Endozoicomonas gorgoniicola: one gene and its partner. Each later gene encodes a partner of the first gene's protein in a complex. Links are inferred from orthologs where the notes say so. Each region holds a gene or a part of one and is shown in the gene's direction. Other genes may lie near its edges. The genes, in order: xseA and NX722_RS25830.

What was found.
Region 2: the proteins of xseA (region 1) and NX722_RS25830 are in contact, whole or in part, in a cryo-EM structure (PDB 8TXR), measured with the Escherichia coli proteins. The link is inferred for Endozoicomonas gorgoniicola from one-to-one orthologs.

What each region holds. Positions count from the first base shown.
Region 1 is NZ_JAPFCC010000001.1:961,239-972,039, reverse strand. The notes cover bases 2,847-5,740. They hold xseA (exodeoxyribonuclease VII large subunit), read left to right. Parts: upstream 2,847-3,555; coding sequence 3,556-4,926; downstream 4,927-5,740. Other genes in these bases: NX722_RS29065 (hypothetical protein), read left to right, coding at 5,027-5,740; NX722_RS04470 (anaerobic C4-dicarboxylate transporter family protein), read right to left, coding at 2,847-3,383. Outside these bases: ltrA (group II intron reverse transcriptase/maturase), read right to left, coding at 6-1,271; NX722_RS04475 (hypothetical protein), read left to right, coding at 1,853-2,044; more of NX722_RS04470, read right to left, coding at 2,067-2,846; more of NX722_RS29065, read left to right, coding at 5,741-6,865; NX722_RS04450 (IS1380 family transposase), read left to right, coding at 7,325-8,725; NX722_RS04445 (hypothetical protein), read left to right, coding at 8,923-9,534; NX722_RS04440 (ISL3 family transposase), read left to right, coding at 9,574-10,801. UniProt on the Escherichia coli protein: Bidirectionally degrades single-stranded DNA into large acid-insoluble oligonucleotides, which are then degraded further into small acid-soluble oligonucleotides.
Region 2 is NZ_JAPFCC010000001.1:5,723,153-5,740,143, forward strand. The notes cover bases 8,126-10,877. They hold NX722_RS25830 (exodeoxyribonuclease VII small subunit), read left to right. Parts: upstream 8,126-9,245; coding sequence 9,246-9,509; downstream 9,510-10,877. Other genes in these bases: NX722_RS25820 (alanine/glycine:cation symporter family protein), read left to right, coding at 8,126-8,486; NX722_RS25825 (hypothetical protein), read right to left, coding at 8,565-9,137; ispA ((2E,6E)-farnesyl diphosphate synthase), read left to right, coding at 9,513-10,412; dxs (1-deoxy-D-xylulose-5-phosphate synthase), read left to right, coding at 10,720-10,877. In the rest of the region: NX722_RS25800 (ATP-binding protein), read left to right, coding at 540-1,868; NX722_RS25805 (methyltransferase domain-containing protein), read right to left, coding at 2,241-3,149; NX722_RS25810 (carbon starvation CstA family protein), read right to left, coding at 3,273-4,703; NX722_RS25815 (alanine/glycine:cation symporter family protein), read left to right, coding at 5,053-6,588; more of NX722_RS25820, read left to right, coding at 7,020-8,125; more of dxs, read left to right, coding at 10,878-12,648; UDP-glucose 4-epimerase GalE, read left to right, coding at 12,900-13,916; NX722_RS25850 (UDP-glucose--hexose-1-phosphate uridylyltransferase), read left to right, coding at 13,989-15,023; galK (galactokinase), read left to right, coding at 15,064-16,212; NX722_RS25860 (aldose epimerase family protein), read left to right, coding at 16,298-16,991. UniProt on the Escherichia coli protein: Bidirectionally degrades single-stranded DNA into large acid-insoluble oligonucleotides, which are then degraded further into small acid-soluble oligonucleotides.

The sequences.
Region 1 (10,801 bases):
ATCCCTTAACAATAAGGGGCAAGAACGCCCGTTTTAACGCCTTCCAAATTGAACAACTTTATCTCATTGAACCAGTTGTTCGGCATGGCTAAATGCGACAGGGGACTGCACGCATTTCTCCATGAACGCATTTTGATGTACTTAAATGGTGGCTTGTAACCCAGTTGCTTCAGCCGACGATGCAGCTTCGCTGGTTTCTTCCACTGTTTCAGTTGTAAACATCTCAGCCTGCGCCTCATCCATCCTGTCAGCCGTTTTAATTCACGACTACAGTTCGCTATCCTGAAGTAATTAGCAAATCCTCGTATCACAGGGTTCAGTTCTCGGATTACTCCTTCAAGGTTCGTTCCCCGATTCCTTTTCGTGATTCGCTTTACCTTTGCTTTCAGTGCGTTGAGCTTCTTTTCCTGTATGCGCGTATAGCTGCTCAGGATTTCAACTCCCAGAAATTTCACACCCTCGCCGCTATGGGCTATGTGTGTTTTATTCTGGTTGACCGTCAGTTTCAGGTCTTGCTCCAGTACTTTGGTCGCCACTTTCAGAGCGTTTTCTGCCGCTGCTTTGGAGCCACACAGAATCAGGATATCGTCCGCATAGCGGACAATCCTGTGCTTGCGTCGCATCATTTCCTGATCAAACGCATCAAGATAGACGTTTGAGATTAAGGGACTGATCACTCCGCCCTGTGGACTGCCTGTTTCCGTGGCTTCCAGTTGATAGCCAACCATCACCCCGCTTTTCAGGAACATTCTGATCAGGTTCAGGATGCTTCCATCTGCCACTTTGTGCCTGAACGCCTTGAGAATTAACTCGTGGTCGAGTCGGTCAAAGCATTTGGACAAGTCCATGTCCACCACCCAGCGTCTGTCGTACTTCCGTATGAACAGGGTCGCCTTGGTAATGGCTTGATGGCAGCTTCGATTCGGTCTGTACCCATAGCTGGACGGGTGGAAGTCCGGATCAAAGATCGGGGTCAGGATATTTAGAAGTGCTTGTTGGACGATTCGGTCTTTTACTGCGGGGATTCCCAGCAGACGCTTTCCACCGTCTTCTTTGTCGATTTCTACACGCTTTACCGGTAGCGGTTTGTAGCGCTTTTCCCGCAATTCAAGCAGTAACTGTTCAAGATTACCACGCAGATTCGAGGCGTAGTCGCTCAGGCTCTGCCCATCTATTCCGGCCGCACCTTTCGCTTTCCATACCTTTTTGAATCCGTTGTAAAGCGCTTCCATCGTCAGCAAGCGCCCATACAGGCTATAATATACTCTCATCAGTTACTGTCTCACGACAGACAGATTGCGCCATCCTTCTACTGTGGCCGGATTCTTCATGGACATTCACAGGCGTTCTGGCTCAAGGCAATCTACCTGCTACCTGTCCTTTACTCCCGAGCGCGGCTCTTTCTTTTAGCAGGATTGTTCCCAACCTCACCAGCCGAAGATGTCCTGCCTCGTCAGGCAGCTTGTGCGCTCACAGTGTCATTCCTGCGGTCTGACTGTTCTTTAAGAATGCTTCACCCCTTCGCAACATCTGCCGCTTTTGACGACACATGCCCTACAGTCACTCTGGCTGTAGTCATTCCGGTTTTGCCCTCCGAACGGTTACCCGCCTTCACAGGCCGGAATTTCATCACTACTACAGGATCATCTGCCACCTCACACCACTGTTACCCTTGAGTTTCCTCTTGCGATAACAGCCCCTGAGATTCAGAGATTGATGCCAGGCTTCCCCAGTTACTAAACGGTTCCCTGTCAGAAATGCCACCCTCAAGCACAGAGTTGGGACTGACTGAGTATCGGGCTTTGCGCTATTTCGCACGCTTGCCGCTCCCAACCTGCCGAATCAGGTTCGCTTGCGCTGTGTACCTCTGACTTCCTATGGCTTCCTTCAGACCCAACCGTTGGCCAGTTACGCCCTTGCCATTCAGATTGCCTTCCCCTCAGTCGGGGCGGCTCAGGCTTCTTTCAGCCTGACAGGTTTGCCCGCTTCGCTGGGCAAACAAAAAACCGCAACTTATCAGCTGCGGTTTTTCAGAGTTCTATAACTTCTTTTTTTAGATCAGATGGTTACAGAACAATCCCGGAAATCACAAAACCAGCAGCAACAGAGAAACTAATAGACATCAGCCCCGGCAACATAAAGCTGTGATTAAACACATACTTACCGATCTTAGTGGTACCAGTACTGTCAAAATCGATGGCAGCAATGATCGGACCGTAGTTGGGCACAAAGAAATAACCGTTTACCGCCGGGAACATGGCAATCAAAGCCGGAGCCGGCAGCCCCAGGGCAACACCCAGAGGCATCAGGGCCGTCGTGGTTGCTCCCTGGCTGTTCACCATGACAGACAGTACGAACAGGGCAATCGCAAATGCCCATGGGTACATACTCACCATTTCACCAATACCAGACTTGAGCATGGCATCATGGGCACCAAAGAAAGTATTACCCAGCCAGGCAATACCAAAGATCGCGATGACTGCACGCATACCGGCAATGAACACATCACCACGAGTGACTTCAGCAATGTCAACACGACAAACAGCAACAATAGCAGTACCTGCGCACAGCATGATGATCTCAATAGTATGCGCCATCCCCATTCTTGCACCGGACTCAAAAACAGGTCGCAAAGACGGGAAAGCACCCATCATGACAACCGCTACAGCGGCCAGCAGGAAGAGCCCAACAGACTTTTTAGCCCCCGGCTTCAGTTCGCTGACCAGCTCACCACCTTCCTCTTCCATTTTCGCGCGGAAAGCAGGGTCCTGCATACGTTTCAGGAACTCAGGATCATCCTTCAGCTCTTTACCCAGCTTGTTAGTCACCAGAGACGCAAGGCCCAGACCAATAGCAGTGGAAGGAATGGTAACACTCAGAATGCCAGCCAGAGTAATATCAAAGTCAGCCAGGAAACCCAGCAGCGCAACAGTAGCCGCAGCAATCGGGCTGGCAACAATCCCCACCTGGGAGGCAATCACTGCCATGGACAGAGGACGCTCCGGACGAACCCCGGTACGGCGGGATACTTCAGCGATAACCGGCAACACAGAGTAGGCAACATGGCCAGTACCAGCAAACATAGTGAATACGTAAGTAACAGCCGGTGCCATAAAGGTGATACGCTTGGGGTTCTTGCGCAGAATCTTCTCAGCCAGCTGAACCAGATACTCCAGACCTCCGGCCGCCTGCATACAGGCAGCAGCAGACACCACAGCGACAATCATCAGCATGACATCAATAGGCGGACTGGTTGGCTCCAGACCAAACACAAAGCTCAGAACGGCGAGGCCAACGCCCCCCATCAAGCCAAGACCAACGCCACCAATGCGCGCACCAATCAGGATGCAGGCCAAAACGACCAGAAGCTGTATAAAAAACATACCAACCCTTAACAGGAAATGAAAAAACAGTTAATGTCTGAATTGTAAGCATTACGTATTAATTAACATATTAGTGATAACGCATTAGCGCCACGTAGTTTCCGTTATTTTTCAGCGAGCAAGACGGATTACCGAAACCACTCCCTTAACACCACTCAGCTTGAGTCAGGCAATGCACGGTCAAAACCTATATAACTTCTCTGACGACTCGTTCTCACAATCGTCAACACATCGCCCACTAACTGTCACAGAACTGAACAGCCGTACTCGCCGCATGCTGGAAACGCATTTTGGCAATGTGCGTGTAGAAGGCGAACTTTCGGCACTGGCACGTCCGCGCTCCGGTCACTGGTATTTCACCCTGAAAGACTCCAGTGCGCAGATACGCTGCGCCATGTTCAAAAACCGCAACAACAGCTTGAAATTCACCCCCACCGAAGGCATGCAACTGCTGCTCAGGGGGCGGGTCAGCCTGTATGAGGGTCGCGGCGATTACCAGCTAATCGTAGATCATATGGAGGAAGCCGGAGCCGGAGCGCTGCAGCGGGCTTTTGAAGAGCTGAAGACAAAACTGGCCAGTGAAGGATTATTCAGCGCTGAGCGCAAACGAGATATTCCGACGCTGCCCCAGCATATCGGGGTGGTCACTTCCCCCACCGGAGCGGCCATCAAAGATATTCTCGCCGTACTTAAACGACGCTTCCCTGCTATCAAGGTGACAGTAATACCTGCTGCCGTACAGGGTAAAGAAGCCAGCAGGGATATTGTGAATGCCATCAAACTGGCTAACCGGATGCCCGACCTTGATGTATTAATTGTTGGCCGGGGCGGCGGCTCCCTGGAAGATCTCTGGCCTTTCAATGAAGAGCCCGTTGCAAGGGCAATAGCCAGTAGCGCACTGCCTGTTGTCAGCGCTGTCGGGCATGAAATTGATTTTACTATTGCAGATTTTGTGGCGGACTACAGAGCCCCAACACCTTCTGCGGCTGCCGAAATCCTCAGCCCGGATCGTCAGGAGTGGCTGCACAAACTGAATATGCTGAGCCGCAAACTCAACACTCATATTCAGCACAAACTGCAGACAACCAGCCAGTCACTGGACAATATAAGTCTGCGTCTACGACACCCGGGAGAGCGCTTACGGGAACACAATCAACGACTGGACGACCTTGAAATCCGACTGCAGCAAGCCATGACCATCTCCCTGCAGAACCGGCATTCAAACACTCAACAATTACAGAGCAGGCTGCTACAGCAATCCCCTGCCAGACTGGTTGAAAAAATAAGACATCGAACAGAACACCTGTCTGAAAATCTTCAACACCAGATACAGAAAAAACTGGAACGCCAAAACCACCAGCTGCAACAGCTATCCGGACACCTGAACGTCGTCAGCCCGCTTGCCACACTGTCGAGGGGGTATTCCATTATCCAGAAAGACGATGAAATTATCAGGGACGCCTCCATACTCACCCCCGGCGATCATGTGACCGCACAACTCAGCAAAGGAAAAATTTACTGCACCGTTGACCAGATTGACTAGAATTGTCGCAGAAAACAATAAGGATTGCTTTGCAAACACATGTTGGGAAATATTGCGCCTGTTCAAGGGCGCAATCATTCTAATAAATAAGAGTCAGCATATGGTTAAAAACAAACTAGTTAACTGCGTCAGGTCTCTCACGTTAGCCATTATTTTTTTGAATGCAGCCAAAGGGTACCCTGACGAAACCGAACTTTACTCCTTACAACACCCTGATAGCCATTACTTACAAATACCTCCTCCACTTCCAGGTCCACGCAGCATTCTTCTTTCAGGTTATCAATCACAAGACAGCAACCCATTAGCAGCATTAAATTTAAGCAATATGAATCTGATCCATTTTCAAAGATTTATACAATGGATAGAAGAGTATTTTTCACAGGGCAAATTCAGAGAATATAAAAACAACATCAACACTGCAGCGATATCAGTAGAAAAAAGTAAAATACACTTCAAATCAACACCCTCTAACAGACCAGAACCAGAACCAGAACCAGAACCAGAACCACAATCAGGATCAGATACAGATACAGATACAGAATCAACAGAAGAAACTATCATTGACGGATATGCCATCAAAGATTTCACTACTCTGCAAGAGTTAGAAAATGATTGTCCTGAAAGCATGTTATATGCATACAAAAATGACCGGTTCATCAAACTCATGGAAGAGGTTAAGGAAAAAAATATTGACTGGGACACTATTGAAACAGAAACAATACCTGAAGGATACCCTTACCCGCTAGCCTGGGATATGGTACGACTTTTCAACAGGGCATTTAGTTCAAACGGAAAATTGACCAACCCCGAAAATGACTTTTTTAAAATCATAAAAAATAAAGACCCCGCACTAGACGTAATAATAAAAATCATGATAAACGCAATGTACAAAATAAATGAGACCGATGCTTACATAACTACCGCATGGCTAAAATACATACTCATAGAGCATCAGATTCATTTTGATATTGATAACTGGTTAAGCAGAAGATTCATTCAGGCTGATTATAGTTTTAATATCGCTGACGCCCCCTTGATCATCGGCAATAATTTAACACCGGAGGGAGAAAAATATGTAAAAAAATATAACCTGGACAAAAAAACTGTATTGAAAAGCAGAGCCTTCTCAACAACAAAATACAGTTCTAAATCACTTTGGATTATCTTAATGCACTTTTACAAAAAAATGAGTCTAGTAAATAAAGATAAAGAACTAAGTTTCGAAGACCTTTTTCAGGATGACCCACTATTCACGAACATATTCATTCCAATATTGAATGAGATATTCTCCTGCATCTCCTGCGGCCTTGAAAGCAATGAAAAAGCATTGTTGGCTTTATGGATTGACAATACCTTTTCCGACATTCATTTACAGTTCAACTGGAGAAGGTCTCTTAGAAATCACCCATTCATGCCTGTCCAAACTGAAGAACCCCCTCCCCCAACCCAATCCAGCCAGCCAGTTAGCAGGTCAAAAGGTATCAGCCGCAAACGCCCGGGAAGCACCATAAAAGAACAGGTGATTAAAACACGCAAAAAACGCGAAAGCCACGTCCCGGCTCGCTACAGATCATCAGAAGGTAAAATCACCCCCCGTGAAAATGAACCGCAATCCACAAGGAATCCTGATCCGGATCAGTCCACTCCACCCGGTGCTTTAAATGGGCAGGCAAGTGCAGAGTATCACCGGGTGACAACTGAATCAGCTCCTGCCTCCCTTCAATTTTCAGCGACGCCGCCCCGGTCAGCAACACCACCCATTCATCCCGATCCTGGTCATACCACTCACCTTCCGGCGTCACATGCCCTCTGGAAACAATGCGCTCTATCGTCACCCCCTTGCCTTCAGCCAGAACTTCGATCAATTCCTGTGGTAATGACTGGGGAATATTGTCAAACAGATTCATCACGCTGCCTCCAGATAGAATTTAACCAATGACAACTATTTTTCCAAGGGCATTCTTCGTGCAGAACAACCTTGGTATTAATCAACAGATTATCATTGCTTTAAATGGTTTGTTTGTTTTTTGTTAGGAATACTAACTCAACAGGGTTGAATCTTTTAGAAAACCATTGTCTGAGTTATCAGCAATATAAATAAATGCAAATGCGCCTTTATTAACTGCCACCAAGGCTTATATTGCTGCCGCTTAAGGAAACATCACCAATAGGGATATATATTATGGAAGCAACTTCTTTGAATTTGGAAAAGACTAAAACAGCAGCCAGCTGCACACAAATACAAGCCCCAATAGAGGTTACCCCAGCTCAATTCAATCACCTGAAGTGCAAACCCTTAGCCCGGATATTTCATAAAAAGAGGCAAGTTCCGCCCAATCACTTGATATAATTGGGTCGACCAAAAAAATGCTTCGGAAGAAGCAAACCGGAACTTGCCATGAACAAATTTACACAAGAACAGCTTCGTTTTCACCCCTCCAACGGAAAAACTATCCGGGCAGACTTCAATGGCGGAGAATTATCCTCTGATTTTGGCGCCCTGATGCTACGTGAAACAATGCTTCACAGCGGTATCATATCCAGGCTGACTGACGGCATTGACGATAAACGTCATCAATCCTACATCGACCACACCCTGCAAGAACTCATTGCCCAAAGAGTTTTGCAAATGGCCTGTGGTTATGAAGATGCAAACGACAGCAACCATCTGCGTAAAGACCCAATCTTTAAGCTTGCCAATGGAAGAAACCCACTGGACGATGATAACCATCTGGCTTCCGCTCCAACGTATACAAGGCTTGGTCAGTCCATGACCAAACGGGATATTTATAATATGACCAAAGCACTGGCTGATCACTTCATCAGCAGTTATGAATACCCGCCATTAGCCATCATTATCGACCTGGATCATACGCCTGCTATCACCCATGGCGGCCAGCAGATGAACCTGTTCAACGCCAAATATCAAGACTACTGTTACTTGCCCTTAATGATCTTTGAGGGGCTCAGCGGCAAGCTGATCACTTCGATCCTGCGTCCTGGAAAAACACCCACAGGCCGAGAGAATGCAGCTATTCTCCAGCGCCTCATTAAGCTGATCCGTACAAGATGGCCGAAAACCCATTTACTGGTTCGTGGGGATAGCCACTTTGCCCAACCAGAGTTAATGCAGGTTGTTCAGGATGACCCTCACTCCGACTACGTGCTGGGAAAAGGCGCAGGACACAAGACGGCCTTGCGACCTAAAGCCAAAGAGTTGCTGGATGAAGCGCGGAAAGCTCTCGACGTTAAAACCGGGCTGGCAAAACTGAACAACATGCCAGAGCCTGAGCGACTCAGGCTCTACGGAGAAACGGACTATCAGGCAAAAAGCTGGAAAGGGCTGGACACCCGGATAATCTATAAGGCAGAGGTCAACCAGAAAGGCGACAATCCCCGCTTTATTGTGACTTCGATGATGGAGGCTTCCCCCGAGGAAATATATGAAGACCTTTATTGTCCCAGAGGGCAGGATGAGAACTTCATTAAGCATCTGAAAAGTGATTTGTCCGGTGATCGCTTGTCAGATCAAGGCTTTCTGGCAAATCACCTGAGAATGTTTTACGCCTGCGCTGCTTATGTTCTTCACTATGAGCTGAGAACCAAGGCACTGAAAGGTACGGAGCTGGAAAAGGCACAGCCATCAACCGTGATCACAAAACTTTGTAAGGTCGCGGTTAAAGTGGTTGAGTATAAAGACCGAATCAAACTTCACTTGCCCCGCAGCTGTCCAATAAAAGGGCTTTTGCAGCATATAACCGAAGTCTTTTATTCAATGCCGCTGCCTCGACCGGGATAGTCAGCTTCATAAACTCAATCAGAATAAAATAGCGACCAACAGAAAGAGTGTTGGGGAATTCTGTTGTCCTGAAAAAGCAGGTGCTGATCAAAAAACATCCGAATTAATGGTGAGTTCGGGTTGTAATACCTTTTTCATGGACAGTAGAGCAACAGACCTCCGAAAAAATCAGAATGGGATGTTTTTTCCGGAACTTGTTGCTCATTTATGAAATATTCGGGTTAGGCGACTGCAAATCCTTACAGAAAACCACTCGTGAAGGAAAAATTGAACAGTCCTATTTTTCTGGCTTGGTTTATCGTTGCGACTACAGAAGCATAACAGAACTAAAAGAGGCGGGAGGTTTTCTCCCCAGAAAACAAAGAGAACCAAATGATTCAATCCATATAAAGCAGATCTGTGAATCCATTTTATATGACGAATGGAAATTATGCGTAAGCTCCTGTTATGAACGTGAAACCCTGGTCGCGACCTCAAAAAATATTAACTATATAAATGATCCACTTCTTCAGGAGAAACAAGATTCACCTTCCCGCATGATGGAAATGGGAAGACCAATACCAAACAAATATATGATCGATGCAAAGCTTGCAAAAAATTACGGCCTGGATGCAGATTACACATTGGAAAAACTTTATCCTGGTCAACCGTTTGAGACCTCTTATGAGGTTTGCTTTGAGAATCCACTTCCTTTTGAGACGATAGTTGGTTTTTTCAAAAATGGTGATCACACAAAATTCTATCAAAGCGATGAATACAAGGGCGACTTTAGCTGGAAAAATCGGCTCTTCCTCAATTTGAGTGGGTGATTTATTATATTCTGAAGCACTCAATGCAAGGATGCACCGATGCGTGATAAGCAACTCTATTCTCAAATACTGGGTATTGAGTCTCCTTGGTTCGTTTCTGAAGTTGAATTGTCATTACAGGATCAACAGGTTCGGGTATTCATTGAACACAATGGTAAAAAGGCCTGCAAATGCAGTGTTTGCGATAAGCCCTGCTCTGGCTACGACCACATCACTCAGAAGTGGCGTCATCTGGATACCTGTCAGTTTCAGACTATTCTAGTTGCCAGGGTTCCACGGACCCAGTGCCCTGAGCATAAGGTGTTAGCCATCAATGTGCCCTGGGCTGAATCTGACTCTCGATATACAGCTCTGTTTGAAGCCCTTGTTATTGACTGGCTAAAGGAGGCAACTACGAAGGCAGTTGCACGACAAATGAAGCTTGGTTGGAATGCCATAGACGGTATTCAGCAGCGTGCAGTGAAGAGAGGACTGGCTCGTCGTGATGCTAAGCCACCAAAACGAATCGCTGTTGATGAAACCTCATTTCAAAAGCATCATGAATACGTCACAGTGGTCACTGACCACGACCAAGGCGTTGTTATTCACGTTTCTGATGACCGTAAAAGTGACAGTCTCAACGAGTACTTTGACACACTGCCCTATGACCATAAAGAGGGGATCGAATGCGTGACGATGGACATGTCCAAGGCTTACATCAAGTCAGTCAGTGAGAATGTTCCAGACGCAGATCAGAAGATTGCATTTGATAAGTTTCACGTTGCTCAGTCTCTGGGTAAAGCTGTCAACAAGGTTCGGATAGAAGAGAACAAAGCCCTTGTAAACCAAGGTGTAGAGCTGCTTAAGGGGACTCGCTACGACTGGCTGACTAACCCTGAAAACATGTCTGAAGAGCAGTGGGATAACTTCGAACCACTGAGAAACTCGACACTTAAAACAGCTCGCGCCTGGGCCATCCGGCAAATGGCAATGAGCTTATGGAATTACAAGTCCAGAGCTTGGGCAATCAAGGCCTGGAAGAGGTGGCTATGCTGGGCGCAGAGATGTCGGCTTGAGCCCATAAAAGAAGTTGCCAGAACGGTCAAAGAGCACTTGTGGGGTATCATCAACGCTATTGTCCTTGAGGCTAATAACGGTCGAGCAGAGGGAGTGAACAGCAAGATTCAGAGTTTGAAGAATCGGGCTTGTGGCTTTCGAAACCGTGAAAGATATAAGACAGCGATCTACTTTCATCTTGGAGGCTTGGACTTGTACCCCACTGGCGTAC
Region 2 (16,991 bases), 4.8 Mb from region 1 along the record:
AGTCTGTCCGGTTCGTTCGCTGGCCGGTTTTTCAGACTGTCACCGTAAGCGGACTCGCCACGTTCAGCAGTTCTCTGGCTGACGGGCTAAAACCAGTGAGAATCGCTTTGTAAAACCCCGACCACTGGGTCGTTACGGAGTTAAATTTAAAGGTGGATCTAAGCATGTAGAGCCAAAGGCCGCGAATCGGCGGACGCGGGTTCAAATCCCGCCGCCTCCACCAATACGATCAAAGAGGGTTGAAGAGATTCAACCCTCTTTTTTTGTGCGTGAAAAAGATAGCCTCAACATTAACGTATAAAAAAAAATACGACATCTTCTATAAAGTCGTATGATAAAGTATGAAAATAAGAAAAAGTCCTATAATAATTGCAAGTCACTAGTGCTGGCAAGCGTTTATATCCATACAGCCGTCATTCCCGCGTAGGCGGCTCTTGTAAAGGAGAGAGTACCACGGTAGTGGATCCCCGCCTTCGCGGGGATGACGAAGGTTTTGCGTGCATGGTTTTTAGCGCTTAGCTGCACTAGTATAGGCATTTATGGAAAGATTGCTGACAGAACATCTGACTAACTGGAAGCAGAAGTCAGAACGAAAACCTCTCTTAGTTGACGGTGCTCGCCAGGTTGGTAAGTCCTTCCTGATAGAATATGAGTTTGGCAGGCAGCAGTTTAACCGGGTGCTGAAACTGGACTTTCTGGCCAATCCAAAACTGTCACAGCTGTTTGTAGACAGCCTGATTCCGGCAGATATCCTCCTGAATATCGAACTCGAACTAGGGGTAGATATTGACGCCAGTACCGACCTTATCTTTTTTGATGAGATAGGCGAATCCCCCAGAGCTTTGAGGTCACTTAAATTTTTTGCAGAACAACGGCCTGATCTATACCTCTGCGCTTCTGGTTCCAATATCGGACTACTGGACTCTTTTCCGGTGGGCAAGGTGGAAATTCTGGAGCTGTTCCCCATGACATTTGAAGAATTTCTTATGGCATCTGATAGCCCAAAAATTCTTCAGCTTTTTCGGGAAGGCAGGCAGCTTCAGGCCGCCCATAACAAATTGTGGAACCTGTTACTCGACTACCACTTTGTTGGAGGAATGCCGGAAGCAGTCGCAGCATGGTTTAGGAAACAGGGCGCGCCTGACCAGGCATCAGGAATTAATGAACGCTGCGCAACCGTCCGCAGTATTCATGGAGAACTTATCGCCGGCTACTTGAGGGACTTTGGTAAATACAGTGGTAAAACCAATGCTCAGCACATTGAAAGAGTTTTTCGCAATGTCCCACTGCAACTATCCAAAAATATCGACACCTCTGTTAAACGTTACCGGTTTAACGACGTTATCGAGAAAAAGCGAAGCTATCTTGATCTGAGCGGCCCGATAGAATGGCTGGAAAAAACCAAACTGATATCACGCTGCTATCCCATTCAATGCGAACCCCAGTCACCACTGGCGGCCTACCGTAAAGAAAATTTCTTCAAACTTTTTTTGTCTGATATCGGTTTGCTAGGGTATATGCTGGATATCAGCTATCAGGAACACCGTCAGCAAAATTTTGAATGCAAAGGCTACCTTGCCGAAAACTTTGTTCAAAATGAATTAAGAGCTACAGGGTACTACCCCACTTACTCCTGGGAGTTCAGGCAGGCAGGAATCGAATTTTTGTTTAAAACACCTTCGGGTGAAATCGTTCCTGTTGAAGTGAAATCAGGCCGCCGGACACAGGCCAAAAGCTTGCGTTCGTACAAAGAACGATACAATCCCGGGCGGACAGTAAAACTGGCAGGCACTGTGGGCAGCAGTGAGGCAGAAAAGACCGATATAGTCTGGCCTTTATACTACGCAGCCCGCTTAATGAGTTTGTGATTGTTCTACCGGGCTGCCAGGCAGCGCTCCTAAATCTACAACTGCATCAGGCCAGCATACCCATCGGTGTGTTAATTTTTCCACAGGGATAAAGACACCAAAAATGACTGTAAAGATTAAAAAACAGTTCAATAAACTCCACAAGGTTCTTGTTATATCCCGGGCGAACAGCATTTAATTGATTTAAATAATTACTTATTTATCAACATGTTAATCAGCAAGACTACAGCCCAAAGCATCACTGCTCATTTTTTAACCAATAAAACAATAGTACTAGATGGAGTGGGATCTGCAGGACTATCCCAAAAATGACCACAAGGTTATCCACAGAAGCTGTGAATAACCTTGGAAGAGAAAGTTATGAACAGCTTGTTATCTCGCCGAAACCAGATGGTAACGAAGCAATCCCCGATGCTGCATCCAGCGAATAAACCAGACCAGAAGACGAAGACGAATCCAGACCTTTGAACGGGTTACCGAAGACAAGTGTCCGTAATGCTGGGAAAACCAGAAGCAGAAGCCCGAAAGGACATCTTCACTGATGTCAGTCATCTGAACATCTTCAAAGCCACAAGTGTTCAGCATGGATTCATAAACCTGTTTCACATACAACCCTGTTACAGGGATACCACAGGTTCTTGCCATCAGGGTCACCAGCCGCTGTTCAAAGCGGTCTTTAAAAGGCCGGGCCAGCATCATATCGGTTAACGTCACTGAACCACCCTGGCGCAGCACCCGTCGAGCCTGTTGAAAAAACGCTTTCTTGCTTTTCATGTGGTAAGCGCAGTCCAGTGCCAGAACCTTATCGAAGCATCCATCTTCAAGGCGCTGCATAACCGGGACACTGCCACGCTCCAGATGTAACTGGCTGAAGTGACCACAGTAGTCATGTGCGTCGACAAGAATTTGCTCTGATTCTGTAGCCGCTGTGAGCGCTTCGACCTGATAGTAGTCGAGCCAGACCAGTAACTGGTCATAACTGGTAAAGCCCATATCCAGAACTTTGTCCTGATTCGACAGGCAGGCTTTATCAGCCAGTAAACCTGCCAGTTCTGAACAGGCCTGGCGATAACTGGAAGTGTCGTGCCAGTATCCCAGCAGACGCCAGCGGGAAGACGTGGAAACACCACTGTTGAGAAGCCACTGATCATCAATGACTCCCTTTTCAGAGCGAGAAGAAGGAATCCAGATACGAACCAGCAGCATGATAATCTGGGACAATAAACCGGACATCACCAGCCAGGTGATACCAATACCCAGAAAAAACGAAAGTATCGCCATAAGATGAAATTATTATTTCCTTGATTTATACATGACAGCGACGAACAAAGCAGTATTCGCACGACCATTCACGACTAAATCATAGAGAGATCAACAGGCGAATTCCAGCGCATTATCATGACACTAAACCATTTCTTCCCTTTGCTGACGCTTTCCAGAGACCTTAAGAATAAACAGCAGACCAGCAGTCAGGGCAACCAGTACACCAGCAGGCCAGGCAACTGATGAGGACAACGCAAGGCCTTCAGGCGCCATCAGAATATAGGTTGAACACACTCCAGTCATAAACACAGCCGGAGCCAGAGGAATCCAGAAGTTTCTGTCCTGAGTGACCATATAAACGGCTGCTGTCCATAAAACAACGGTAGCCAGTGCCTGGTTGGAAAAGGCGAAGTAGCGCCAGATAATTGAAAAGTCGACCAGCGTCAGCAGGTAACCCGCCAAAAAAACCGGAACTGCGAGAACCAGTCGGTGAAAGATATGAATTTGGCATATGTTCAGCATATCAGCAAAAATCAGCCTCAGGCTTCTGAACGCCGTATCGCCTGAGGTAATCGGACAGGCAATAACTCCGAGGATAGCCAGCATGCCACCAAGGCTTCCCATCAATCCAATTGCCACTTCATTGACCACCAGTGACGGGCCGCCTTTATCCAACACTTCTGACAGCCCTTCAATGCCGTTCGGGAAAAATGCCATGGCCGCAGCTGCCCATATCAGCGTCACGATGCCTTCAGCAACCATTGCACCATAAAACACTCGCCGACCAATAGTTTCATTGGGAATACACCGTGCCATTAAAGGTGACTGGGTCGCATGAAAACCACTGATGGCCCCGCAAGCTATGGTGATACACAGCATCGGCCATACCGGCAAACCGGCAGGATGGTTGGAAACTGCTCCGACCTCCGGTACCGGCAGGTCATTGATGACCAGCATGACAGCAATCCCCACCGCCATAAATAACAACGCCAGTGCAAACAGTGGGTAGATTCTGGCAATCAGCTTATCGACCGGCAAAATGGTGGCAACGAAATAGTAACCAATAATGACCGCCAGCCAGAATGACTTGTCAGCGAACACACCTCCAAAGCCCAGATTACTCAGCAGTGACGCAGGCCCCACCATAAAGACCACTCCGACCAGCAGCAGCAATATAATGGACATAACCCTCATAAACTGCCGGACGTGTGAGCCAAGATAAATGCCTACGACTTCCGGAATGCTTTTGCCTTCATGACGAAGCGACATCATGCCAGAGAAATAGTCGTGAACCGCACCGGCAAAAATGCAGCCAAAGACAATCCAGATAAACGCTGCCGGACCGTACAGCGCTCCCAGAATGGCACCAAATATTGGACCAAGCCCGGCAATATTAAGAAACTGAATCAGAAAGATTTTTGGCCAGCTTAAAGGAACAAAGTCAACACCGTCTGTTAGCTTGTAAGCCGGTGTTGTGCGGGTAGAGTCGGCACCAAACGCTTTTTCCACCACCGCCCCATACAATAAATAACCCGTTAACAATGCCAGTAAGGCACAGAAAAAACTCATCATAACCAGAACCTCCGGAATACATAAATGGAGGCTCGGGTTCTCTGATTCCGGCACTTCCACTCGCCACGGTCTTCAAAGATACCAATGCCTTCAGCTCCGGATTCTGGATGAAATGGCTTCCAGTAATCTCAGGCTAATAACGAAAGCATGGTCTCAATCAGCATGCGTATTAATAGTTTGTCGTGTAAAAATAGTCGTTTAAACGGTGAGGTCTGATAAAAATTAGGAACTAGAAATAGACAATTAATAATCGTTTGCTATTAATCCGCGTAGCTTTTCAACTCACTGGAACAATCGGTCAAATTCTATCTGCTAAGCTTCTCGGGTGTTGAAATATCGGGATACATTCATGAGCGGTATGATTGATGCCATCACATCAGTACTCTGGGGCTACCTTCTTATCTATCTGCTACTGGGTGCAGGTGTCTATTTTACACTGCGTAGCCGCTTTGTTCAGATTCGCTACTTCATTCACGCCTGGAAAATCATGTTTGCTTCCAGGCGGACCGAAAAAAACGAAGTTTCCTCCTTTCAGGCATTATGTACGAGCCTTGCAGCTCACGTAGGTACCGGTAATCTTGCCGGGGTGGCTATTGCTATTTATATCGGGGGGCCGGGTGCTGTTTTCTGGATGTGGGTGGTGGCTCTGCTGGGCATGTCTTCCAGCTATATAGAAAATACGCTCGCCCAGCTTTATAAGACCAATAACAATGATGGTACTTTCCGTGGTGGTCCCGCCTACTACATCCAAAAGGCTCTGGGGCTGCGCTGGCTGGGTATGCTGTTTTCATCCCTGCTACTGATTACTTTTGGCTTTGTCTTTAATATGGTGCATGCAAACTCGGTGGCTGCATCCGTTTCTGTTTACACCGATATCAGCATCGAGTACATCGGGCTGTTTTTTGCCTTGATAACCTGCCTGATTATCTTCAGGGGCATTCATACCATCACCCGATTTGCCGAGATAGTGGTGCCATTTATGGCACTGGGTTATTTCCTGATCGCAATGGTCGTCGTCCTGATGCGTCTGGAAGATATCCCTGCCGTGCTTTCCCTGATTATCAGCCATGCCTTTGGTCTTGAGCAGGCTGTTGGTGGGGGGATTGGCTACTCCGTTGCCCAGGCCGTTATGCAGGGGGTAAAGCGGGGGCTGTTCTCCAACGAAGCAGGTATGGGCAGCGGCCCAAACGCTGCTGCAACAGCAACACCCTGGCCACATCACCCGGCAGCTCAGGGTATTATTTCCATGACCAGCGTGTTTATCGACACCATTGTCATCTGCACTGCAACAGCTGCCATCGTATTGTTATCGGGACAACTGGAAACAGGCAATACTCTGAATGGTATTCAACTCACTCAGGCTTCACTGGGCAGTATCGTCGGCCCCTGGGGTGCATGGTTTATTACCGGTGCTGTTATTCTGTTTGGTTTTACATCGGTTGTCGCCAATTATTACTACGGTGAATCCAACCTGCTGTTCATGAAGAACAACCGGAAACTGTTATTTTTATACCGCCTGGCTGTAGTAACACTGGTTTATCTGGGCGCTGTCAGCAGTCTGGAATCTGTATGGATTCTGGCAGACCTTTCCATGGGGCTTATGGCATTAATTAATCTGGTGGTTATTGTTTTACTGTCAGGTCCCGCACTGCAAGTGCTGAAAGATTACGACCAGCAGTTACAGGCAGGAAAAACACCGGTTTTTAATCGTAAGCACTTTCCCTTCCTGAATCAGACAATAGATAGCGATGTCTGGACTTCCGGCTCTGATGAGCCAGATGACCTGGACGAAGGAAGCGACAGCACGTCATCCGAAGCGACTCCACCCGAAACAGCTTTACCCAAAGCTGCCGATGACACAAACCAGCTTCCTGACCGTTCCTGAATAATTGACAAGACAACAAATAAAAACCATTCCTGCGACACATGTTAACAAGGTGCCACAGTAATGGTTTCCATCTGTATTTTTTTTATTCTCAATGGTTTATTGTGGCTCAGTCACTAAATGCAGTTTTTTTAACCAGAAATTACTCAAAAGCATAATTTATTGCTCTGTACAGTTAATATACACACCTTGTCTACCCCGCCTGCATTACTTACATCTCTAGGCATATATACCGATACAGGCAACAATTGACGTATAAATATTTTTTGCTGTTCAAACCGCATTACCTGCAGCATACCCCGTTTTCATTAATAAAAATCCATGCGACCACCCGGTAAGTATCTTCACTAAGATGCTCGCGGTTATTCCCTAATGTTTTAAAAAGCTATTTGAAATAAAACTCTGAGGTTATTAATAACTCCGAGAACCTTATGAACGAATTTATTGCACCAATCATCGATTCGCTGAATAACTTGCTTTACGGCAGCGTGCTGATCTACCTGCTGGTGGGTGGTGGTATTTTCTTCACTGTTCGCACCCGATTTGTTCAGTTCCGTCGCTTTGGCCTTGCCATCAAAACCATGATGGGGAGCCGAACCACCGCTAACAAATCCCAGATCTCTCCTTTCCAGGCTTTCTGTACCAGTCTCGCAGCCCGTATCGGTACCGGTAACATGGCCGGTGTAGCCGTAGCAATCTATCTCGGTGGCGCAGGTGCAGTATTCTGGATGTGGTTCATTGCGCTGCTGGGCATGGCAACCAGTCTGGCAGAAAACGTTCTGGCACAGATTTACAAAACTAACAATGGCGACGGCACCTATCGTGGCGGCCCGGCTTATTACATTGAAAAAGCCCTGGGCCAGCGCTGGCTGGGTGTCACTTTCTCCATTTCCCTGATCATTGCGTTCGGCTTTGCATTCAACAGTGTTCAGTCTAACTCCATCGCTGCAGCATTCAGCAGTTACGGCATTGAGCCAAGTCTGATTGGTATTGCTCTGGCTGTTGTCAGCGCACTGATCATCTTCGGTGGTATTCGTTCTATCTCAAAAGTAGCCGAAATGATCGTTCCTGTGATGGCCCTGAGTTATCTTGCCATTGCCCTGATTGTTGTTCTGATGAACGTCACTGAACTGCCAAGTGTATTCAAGCTGATTTTCTCCAGTGCTTTTGACTTTACCTCCGCGACCGGTGGTGCCATTGGTGCAGCAGTGGTGAACGGTATCAAACGCGGCCTGTTCTCCAACGAAGCGGGTATGGGTAGTTCTCCAAACGCTGCTGCTGCCGCGCATTCGACGCACCCGGTTAACCAGGGTCTGATGGGCATGCTGGGTGTATTCGTCGATACCATCGTCGTATGTACTGCAACCGCTGCTATCATCCTGATGTCCGGAATGCTGGACAGCGGACTGACCGGTATCGAACTGACTCAGGCAGCCCTGTCTTCTCAGGTGGGTTCCTGGGGTGGCCATCTGGTAGCACTGGCTATCCTGCTGTTTGCCTTCACGTCTATCATTGCTAACTACTACTACGGCGAATCCAACCTGCGCTTCATCAACGACAACAAAGGTATCCTGATCGCTTACCGCGTTGCGGTGCTGGCTATGGTAATATGGGGTTCTGTCAGCAGTCTGCCCACCGTGTGGAACTTCGCTGACGTCGCCATGGGTGTTATGGCACTGATCAACATGGTCGCTATCTGCGTTCTGTCCAGTATCGTGATCCAGGTTCTGAAAGACTACGACGAACAGCTGGACAACGGTATGACTCCGGTTTTCAACCGCCGCAAGTTCCCGTTCCTGGATAAAACCATGGATAAGGATGTCTGGCAGGAACATAACAACGGTTCTACAACTGACTCTGAAGCAATTGACGTAAAACCTGCTTTCATCACTGACTGACAGAATCGTTTAATTCGTGACGTTTGAAAAAAGAAAAGGGTGCCATTGCACCCTTTTCTTTTGCCTTTTAAAAAGCGACTACTTTCGTACAGCTCTGACCGAGAACTTCGCTTTACTGAGATCCACATCCGCAATCGTCAGCTCTTCGTACTCCTGGGTGACCGAAGCCCGGATGCGCAGATGCTCAAATCTTAGCTCGCCCAGTGAACAGGGTATCCTCAGCCGAATCGAGCCATCTGCACGAATCTCAGCCCTTGCATCATACGGATCGTACTCCAGCGCCTGAAAACCATCGGCCGTCGTCAGTGAGTTAATCAGAGGTGCGATAAGCCGGGTAAGCTGATCCGTCCCTTGTATCGCTTCATCCGAATCATCTTCACCCTGTAGCCCGGCCAGTGACTGCAACGGTTGCAGCAGGGCAATAGCCAGAGACGACGCAAAACGAATCCGGGTCTGGTTGGAAAGCGCCCTGCGTAACTGAAAAAGGGAAATATCCTTCATCTCAAGCAATACCTCTCCCAGCCGCTGCCCGGTCTGTTTCTGCAGTTCAGTAGCCTTTTTCAGCTGCGCCTCCGAAACATAACCCCGTTTTAACAGAATCCGCCCAAGCCTTGATTTGTGGTATGCTTCTGCACGATTTACATTATCCATAACTGATGCAAACTCCCGTTTTTGCAAGAATACGGAAAAGTTATCGACCAACCGGGTGACAACTGTTGTCATCCGGTTGACTGCCGGAACGACGAACAGGCTCTCAGCATGCCAGAAAAAAACCAGGGCTTTGCCTTCGAAAAATCGCTCAGTGAGCTGGAATCTTTGGTTCAACAGATGGAGTCCGGAGACCTGACACTGGAACAGTCACTCAAAGCTTTTGAAAAAGGCGTCAGGCTTACCAGAGAATGCCAGCAGGCTTTAACCGAGGCAGAACAGACGGTTCAACAACTGCTGGACAATAACGGTCAACTGGAAACCCGTCCTTTCGAACCTCTTGAAGGAGGGGTAGGACAGGGGGAAGAGAAATAAGCCATGACGCTTAAGGATTACATGGCTCGCTGCCAGCAGCGGGTCGATGACAAACTGCGACAGGTCATTCCTGCCAGCAGTGATATCAGCCTGCAACTGGTTGAAGCCATGGCCTACTCGGTCTTCAATGGCGGCAAGCGGATTCGTCCGGTGTTAGTCTATGCAGCCAACCGGGCAGTGGGGGGCGATCACTCGTCTGCCGACGCGCCCGCCTGTGCGGTTGAATTGATTCATGCTTATTCACTGGTTCACGATGACCTGCCCGCCATGGACGACGATGACCTGCGCCGTGGCAAACCCACCTGCCATAAAGCCTTTGATGAAGCCACTGCGATTCTTGCCGGTGATGCTCTGCAGACCCTGGCGTTTGAAACCCTGTGCAACCCTCTTCTGATACCGGAAGACGACTATTCGGCCGAATCCAGGCTGAAACAACTGCGCTGTCTGGCAGAAGCCTCTGGCTACGCGGGCATGGCGGGTGGCCAGTCGAAAGACCTTCACTCTGTTGGCAAACCTCTGACTGCCGATCAGCTGCAGCACATGCACAACCACAAAACCGGCGCCCTGATTCGCGCCAGCGTGCAAATGGGCGCCCTGAGCCATCGCTTTACACCTGTGGACCAGCTGGAACAACTGGATCACTACGCCAAAGCCATTGGCCTGGCTTTTCAGGTACAGGACGACATTCTGGATGTTATTGCTGATACCAGAACCCTGGGAAAACAACAGGGTGCAGACCTGGCACTCGACAAGCCCACTTACGTTTCCCTCATGGGACTTGAAGAAGCTCAGGCTTATGCCCGGTCACTGTATGACAGCGCCATTGATGCCATCAAAGACTTCGACGAACGGGCTTTGGTGCTTCGTCAGTTGGCGGAGTATATTATCCACCGCTCTCATTAGTGCATGAACCCAAACCGATGTAGCAGATTTCTGCTCCTGATCTGAGAGTGCCTTATCGACAAAGGTTCAGGTACAATCGACAGTAATGAGCTATAAAAATCGGATTCAACCGATTTTTTCAATTTCCTGAGCAGGAAGTTTATTCATACCAGCTCTTCCCCAAACCCTACCTACAGGCGTATGGTGGATACATAGAAGGGGTATCTAAGCCAGAATGAACTCAGGAAAAAACTGACTGATGTTCAACTGGCAGCCACCCCCTGTTAGGCAGAAGAAGTCCGAAGAAGCCCGAATCGCAAACGACAACATGTTTCACGAAATACCCAAGACCAGGCCCGAAACGCCCTTACTGGACAACATCGACACGCCCGAGCAACTTCGCGCTCTGAATGTGTCCGACCTGCCTGCGCTGACCCGGGAACTGCGTGAGTTCCTGCTCTACTCGGTCGGTCAGACCGGAGGACACTTTGGTGCAGGCCTCGGTGTTGTGGAGCTGACTGTAGCTCTGCATTACCTGTTCAACACACCGGAAGACCGTCTGGTCTGGGATGTAGGTCATCAGACTTACCCCCACAAAATCCTTACCGGTCGTAAAGGGCGCATGGATACCCTGCGCCAGAAAGACGGCCTGGCCGCCTTTCCCAAACGCAGTGAAAGCCCTTACGATACCTTCGGTGTTGGACATTCCAGTACCTCCATCAGTGCAGCCCTGGGCATGGCGATTGCTGCCAAGCTCAAGGGGGATCATCGTCGTACTGTAGCGGTTATTGGTGACGGTTCGATGACAGCCGGTATGGCGTATGAAGCCATGAACCATGCTGCTGACGAGAAGGCCAATGTACTGGTGATACTGAACGACAACGATATGTCCATCTCACACAGCGTGGGTGGGTTGTCCAATTATCTGACCAAGATACTGTCCAGCAAAACCTATCACCATATCCGTGAAGGCAGCAAAAAGGTACTGAACTCCATCCCCCATGCCTGGGAACTGGCCCGCCGTACCGAAGAACACGTTAAAGGAATGATCATTCCCGGCACGCTCTTCGAGGAAATGGGCTTTAACTATTTTGGCCCTATCGATGGCCATGACCTGCCCATGCTGCTGCATACGCTGGAAAACCTGAGAGATCTGGAAGGTCCGCAATTTCTGCATGTAGTAACACGCAAGGGTAAAGGGTTTAACCCGGCAGAACAGGACCCCATTGGCTACCACGCCATTACCAAGCTGGAACCTCAGAAGCAGCAAGCCCTCTCTCCAAAACCCGCTGTTCCGAAAAAGCCCAAGTACGCCAATGTATTCGGGCAGTGGCTGTTTGATATGGCAGGGCAGGATGACAAACTGGTTGGCATTACGCCTGCCATGTGCGAAGGCTCGGACCTGCTCCGCTTTGCCGAACACTATCCGGATCGTTACTTTGATGTCGCCATTGCCGAGCAACACGCTGTCACACTGGCAGCAGGCATGGCCTGTGAAGGCATGAAACCGGTGGTGGCTATTTATTCCACCTTTCTGCAACGGGGTTATGACCAGCTGGTACACGATGTTGCTGTTCAGAACCTGGATGTACTGTTTGCCATTGACCGCGCTGGCATGGTAGGAGAAGACGGCCCGACCCATGGTGGTTGCTACGACATTGCCTATCTGCGCTGCATCCCCAAGATGCTGATCATGGCACCCGGTGATGAGGATGAAACCCGCCGGATGCTCACCACTGGTCATCAATATAACGGCCCGGCATCGGTTCGTTATCCTCGTGGTACGGGGCCAGGCGCAGTAATCAGTAAAGCCCTGGAACCACTGGAAATCGGTAAGGGTGAAATTCGCCGTCAGGGTAAACGCGTGGCCATTCTCGCGTTTGGTACCGTTCTGACCAACGCGCTTAAAGCCGCCGAGCAAACAGGTGCAACTGTCGCCAATATGCGCTTTATCAAGCCTATGGACACCGGGCTGATTAATGAACTGGTGAAAAACCATGAGCTGCTGGTCACCGTTGAAGAAGGCTGCATCAGTGGCGGGGCAGGTTCTGCGGTAAACGAATACCTGAATGAACAGGCGATGAATGTACCGGTGCTGAACCTGGGTATTCCTGATCGTTACATTGAGGCTGCCAGCCATGCACAACAACTGGAAGAGTGTGGGCTTGATCCTCAGGGTATCGTCAATTCAATTAATGACCGCCTGAGCAGGGACGTTCGTCAGACTGTCGCACTGGCACAGGTTGCCAGATCTTAGAATCTGGTGCGCTTTCCAGAACGAAACAACCACCAGCTTTAGCCGGTGGTTTCACATTCAGACCAGAAAATCCGCCTATAAATCCCCCAAACACTTTTCTCTATCTCAACTGAAATTCAGTCATCCCTGTCTCCTGAATTGCAAAAAATGAAAATTTTGAAAACATTTTCATCATTGATATAAGTCAAATTACCGGACACGGCTCTCCGCTACGATATTCACAATATTAAACAGGCACGGACAATAATGAGATGAGTATTCTGGTCACAGGTGGAGCCGGTTATATTGGCAGCCATACATGCCTTGAGCTGCTGAAGGCTGGCTATGATGTTGTTGTCGTTGATAATTTATGTAACGCCAAGGAAGAATCCCTGAAACGGGTGTCACATCTTGCCGGTCGAGAAGTCGCTTTCAGAAACGTTGACATTCGGAATATTTCAGAACTGAGAAAAGTCTTTTCAGCATTTTCTATTGATGCTGTCGTCCATTTTGCTGGCTTGAAAGCTGTAGGCGAGTCAACAAAGGTGCCAATGAAGTACTACGACAACAATGTCAATGGTACCCGTTGCCTGCTGGAAGTCATGAATGAATTCGATGTACGTCACCTTGTGTTCAGCTCATCAGCCACCGTGTACGGAGATCCTGAAACCGTTCCTGTCCGCGAAGACTTTCCTACCGGCACACCCACAAACCCTTACGGCCGCACCAAGCTGGTTATAGAGGAAATGCTGAAGGATTTGTCTGCTTCGGATGAGCGCTGGAACTTCAGCCTGCTGCGCTACTTTAACCCGGTCGGCGCTCATGAAAGCGGCATCATTGGCGAAGACCCTAACGGCATTCCCAACAACCTGATGCCCTTCATTGCCCAGGTCGCCGTTGGCAAACGGGAAAAGCTGAATGTGTACGGCGGTGACTATCCAACCGAAGACGGCACTGGCATCCGTGACTATATCCATGTCGTGGATCTGGCCGAGGGACATCTGGCAGCCCTGAAAACCCACTGGAACGATACCGGCGTTCATACCTACAACCTGGGAACCGGAAACGGCAGCAGCGTTCTGGAAATGCTGAGTGCTTTTGAAGTCGCCTGTGGTCACAGCATTCCTTACGAAATCGTTGCACGCCGACCAGGCGATATAGCGGAATGTTTCGCAGACCCATCGTATGCCAACGAAAAGCTGGGCTGGACAGCCACCCGGACGATTGCCGAAATGACCGCTGATACCTGGAAATGGCAAACCGCAAACCCGGAAGGCTACAGCGAATAAATAGCTACTACGAAAAAATAGCTACTGCGAAAAAATAGCTACTGCGAATAAAGGAAGTAAAGAGTGAGTTCTATGGAATTTAATCCGGTCGATCATCCACATCGCCGTTACAACCCACTGACCGGTGACTGGATTCTGGTTTCCCCTCATCGTGCTAAACGACCATGGCAGGGACAGGTAGAAAAGACCGCCACCGACAATCGTCCAACCCGCGACCCGAGCTGCTATCTCTGTCCGGGCAATGAGCGAATTACCGGTGACAGCAACCCGGACTACACCCGGCCTTATGTGTTTGCCAATGATTTTCCGGCCCTGCTGACCGATACGCCAGACGCTGCCGGTGACTCTGACCTGTTCAGGTCTTCCGGAGCCCGTGGCGAGGCAAGAGTGATCTGTTTTTCTCCGGATCACAGTAAAACTCTGCCACAGTTAAGTGTCGAAGACATTCGTCAGGTGGTGGATGTCTGGTCTGAACAGGTGACCGAGCTGGGCAGTAAATACCCATGGGTGCAGCTGTTCGAAAACAAGGGTGCGGTAATGGGTTGCTCCAATCCACACCCCCATGGACAGGTATGGGCCAGCAGTTTTCTGCCCAATGAAGCCCGTAAGGAAGACGACAACCAGAGGCAATGGCTGACCGACAAGCACAGCAATATGCTGGTTGAATACGCCCGCCAGGAATCAGAGTCCGGTGAACGGACAGTGGTGGAAAATGATGACTGGATTGCAGTTGTTCCGTACTGGGCAGCCTGGCCATTTGAAACCCTGTTACTGCCTAAGCGGCATATTCTGAGAATGCCGGATTTGAAAGACAGTGAACGTACGACACTGGCAGATATTATCAAACGCCTGACGACCAAATACGACAACCTGTTCCAGACTTCTTTCCCATACTCCATGGGCTGGCATGGTGCGCCTACAGACGACGATAATCGAGAGCACTGGCAACTGCACGCGCACTTCTATCCGCCACTGCTGCGCTCAGCCACTGTGCGTAAATTTATGGTGGGCTTTGAAATGCTGGCAGAGTCCCAGCGGGATCTGACGGCTGAACAGGCTGCTGAACGGCTGCGCAACTTATCCGAAACACACTATCTGAACGCCTGATAGAACGATTGGATTAAACGATTGGATTGAAATAAAAGTCATGGAAATGAAACAACAACTGATTGCCCTGTTTGAAAAAACCTTTGGAGAACAGCCTGAGTTATTCTTTCAGGCACCCGGTCGGGTTAACCTGATTGGCGAACATACCGACTACAACGACGGTTTTGTATTGCCCTGCGCCATCGACTACCAGGCGATCATTGCAGCAACCCCAAGAGATGATCAGAAGGTTGTTGTAACCGCAGCGGCATTTGATGGACAAACCACCGAGTTTGAACTGGCTCTGCCTGTAGAACCCAGCGAAGATGCTACCTGGAGCAACTATGTCAGAGGTGTGGCAACCGCTCTGCTGGAACGCGGACTGACACTGAAAGGTGCCAACATGGCTATCATCGGCAATGTGCCACAGGGTGCTGGTCTCTCGTCGTCAGCCTGTCTGGAGGTTTGCACCGGCCTGGCACTGACCCGTATGTCTGGTCACGATATCAGCCTGAAAGACCTGGCTTTAATTGGTCAGGAGGCTGAAAACAAGTACGTTGGCGTTAACTGCGGCATTATGGATCAGATGGTGTCAGCCCGTGGCGAGGAAGGCCATGCCATGCTGCTGGACTGCCGCAGTCTGGATACCCGCTCCATTGCCATTCCACAAGGCGCTGCGGTGGTGATTATCAACTCCAATAAAAAGCGCGGTCTTGTTGATTCAGAATACAACACTCGTCGTCAGCAATGTGAGGCAGTGGCTAAACACTTTGACGTGAAGGCATTGAGGGATATCACCGTTGAGATGCTGGAAGCCCGTAAAGATGAGCTTGATGAAGTGGCTTATCGCCGGGCTCGCCATGTGGTAACAGAAGACGTACGAACTCTGGAAGCCGCTGAAGTGATGCCACAGGGCAACCTGAAGCGTATGGGTGAATTAATGGCAGCGTCTCACATCTCCATGCGTGATGACTTTGAAATTACCGTACCGGAAATTGACACCATTGTTGATATCGTCAAGGACGTTATTGGTGCAGAAGGCGGCGTTCGTATGACAGGCGGAGGTTTTGGTGGCTGTGTTGTTGCGCTTGCTCCTGAAAGCAAGGTGGAAGCGATCAGGCAGGCGATTGACAACCAGTATAAAACCGCAACCGGGCTGGTTGCTGATATTTATGTGTGCAAAGCCAGTCAGGGTGCCTCGGTACTGTAAGGTCAGCTGACAACTTCCCACAATTAACGCCGGTTCTGACCGGCGTTTTTCTCTGTTTACTTTTTTGCTCGTTATGACAATAGCTATGACAATGACAATCAAGCAAGAGCCCTTCGGTCAAACCTCACAGGGTGAGACCGTCACCCGTTACACACTGACAAACGCTCAGGGTACTGAAGTATCCATCCTGAACCTGGGCGGCATTATCCAAAGCTTGAAAACAGCGGACAAAAACGGCCATTTTGCTGATATTGTGCTGGGCTGCGATAACGTTGCTGACTACGAAAATCAGTCGGCTTACCTGGGCGCCCTGTGCGGTCGTTACGCTAACCGTATCAGGGAAGGTCAGTTAGTGATCGACGGCAGGCATTATCAGCTGGCCTGCAATAATGGCCCAAACCATTTGCATGGTGGCAACCGGGGGTACAATCAGCGTATCTGGTCAGTCAGCGCAGAACATAACGATACTGAAGCCCGGTTGACTCTGCGTTATCAATCACCGGACGGTGAAGAAGGTTATCCGGGCAACCTTGATATACAGGTAACCTACTGCCTGAACAGCCAGAATGAGCTGACTGTCAGCTACTGTGCAACTACCGATAAGACAACTGTCGTCAACCTTACAAATCACTCTTATTTTAACCTTAAAGGCTCAGGGAGCTGTCTCGAACATGAGTTGCAGTTAGTTGCCGATTCGTTCGTGCCAACCAATGCATCGGCAATACCTTTTGGCGATATCAAACCTGTTGCAGGGACACCCATGGATTTCAGAGAGCCAA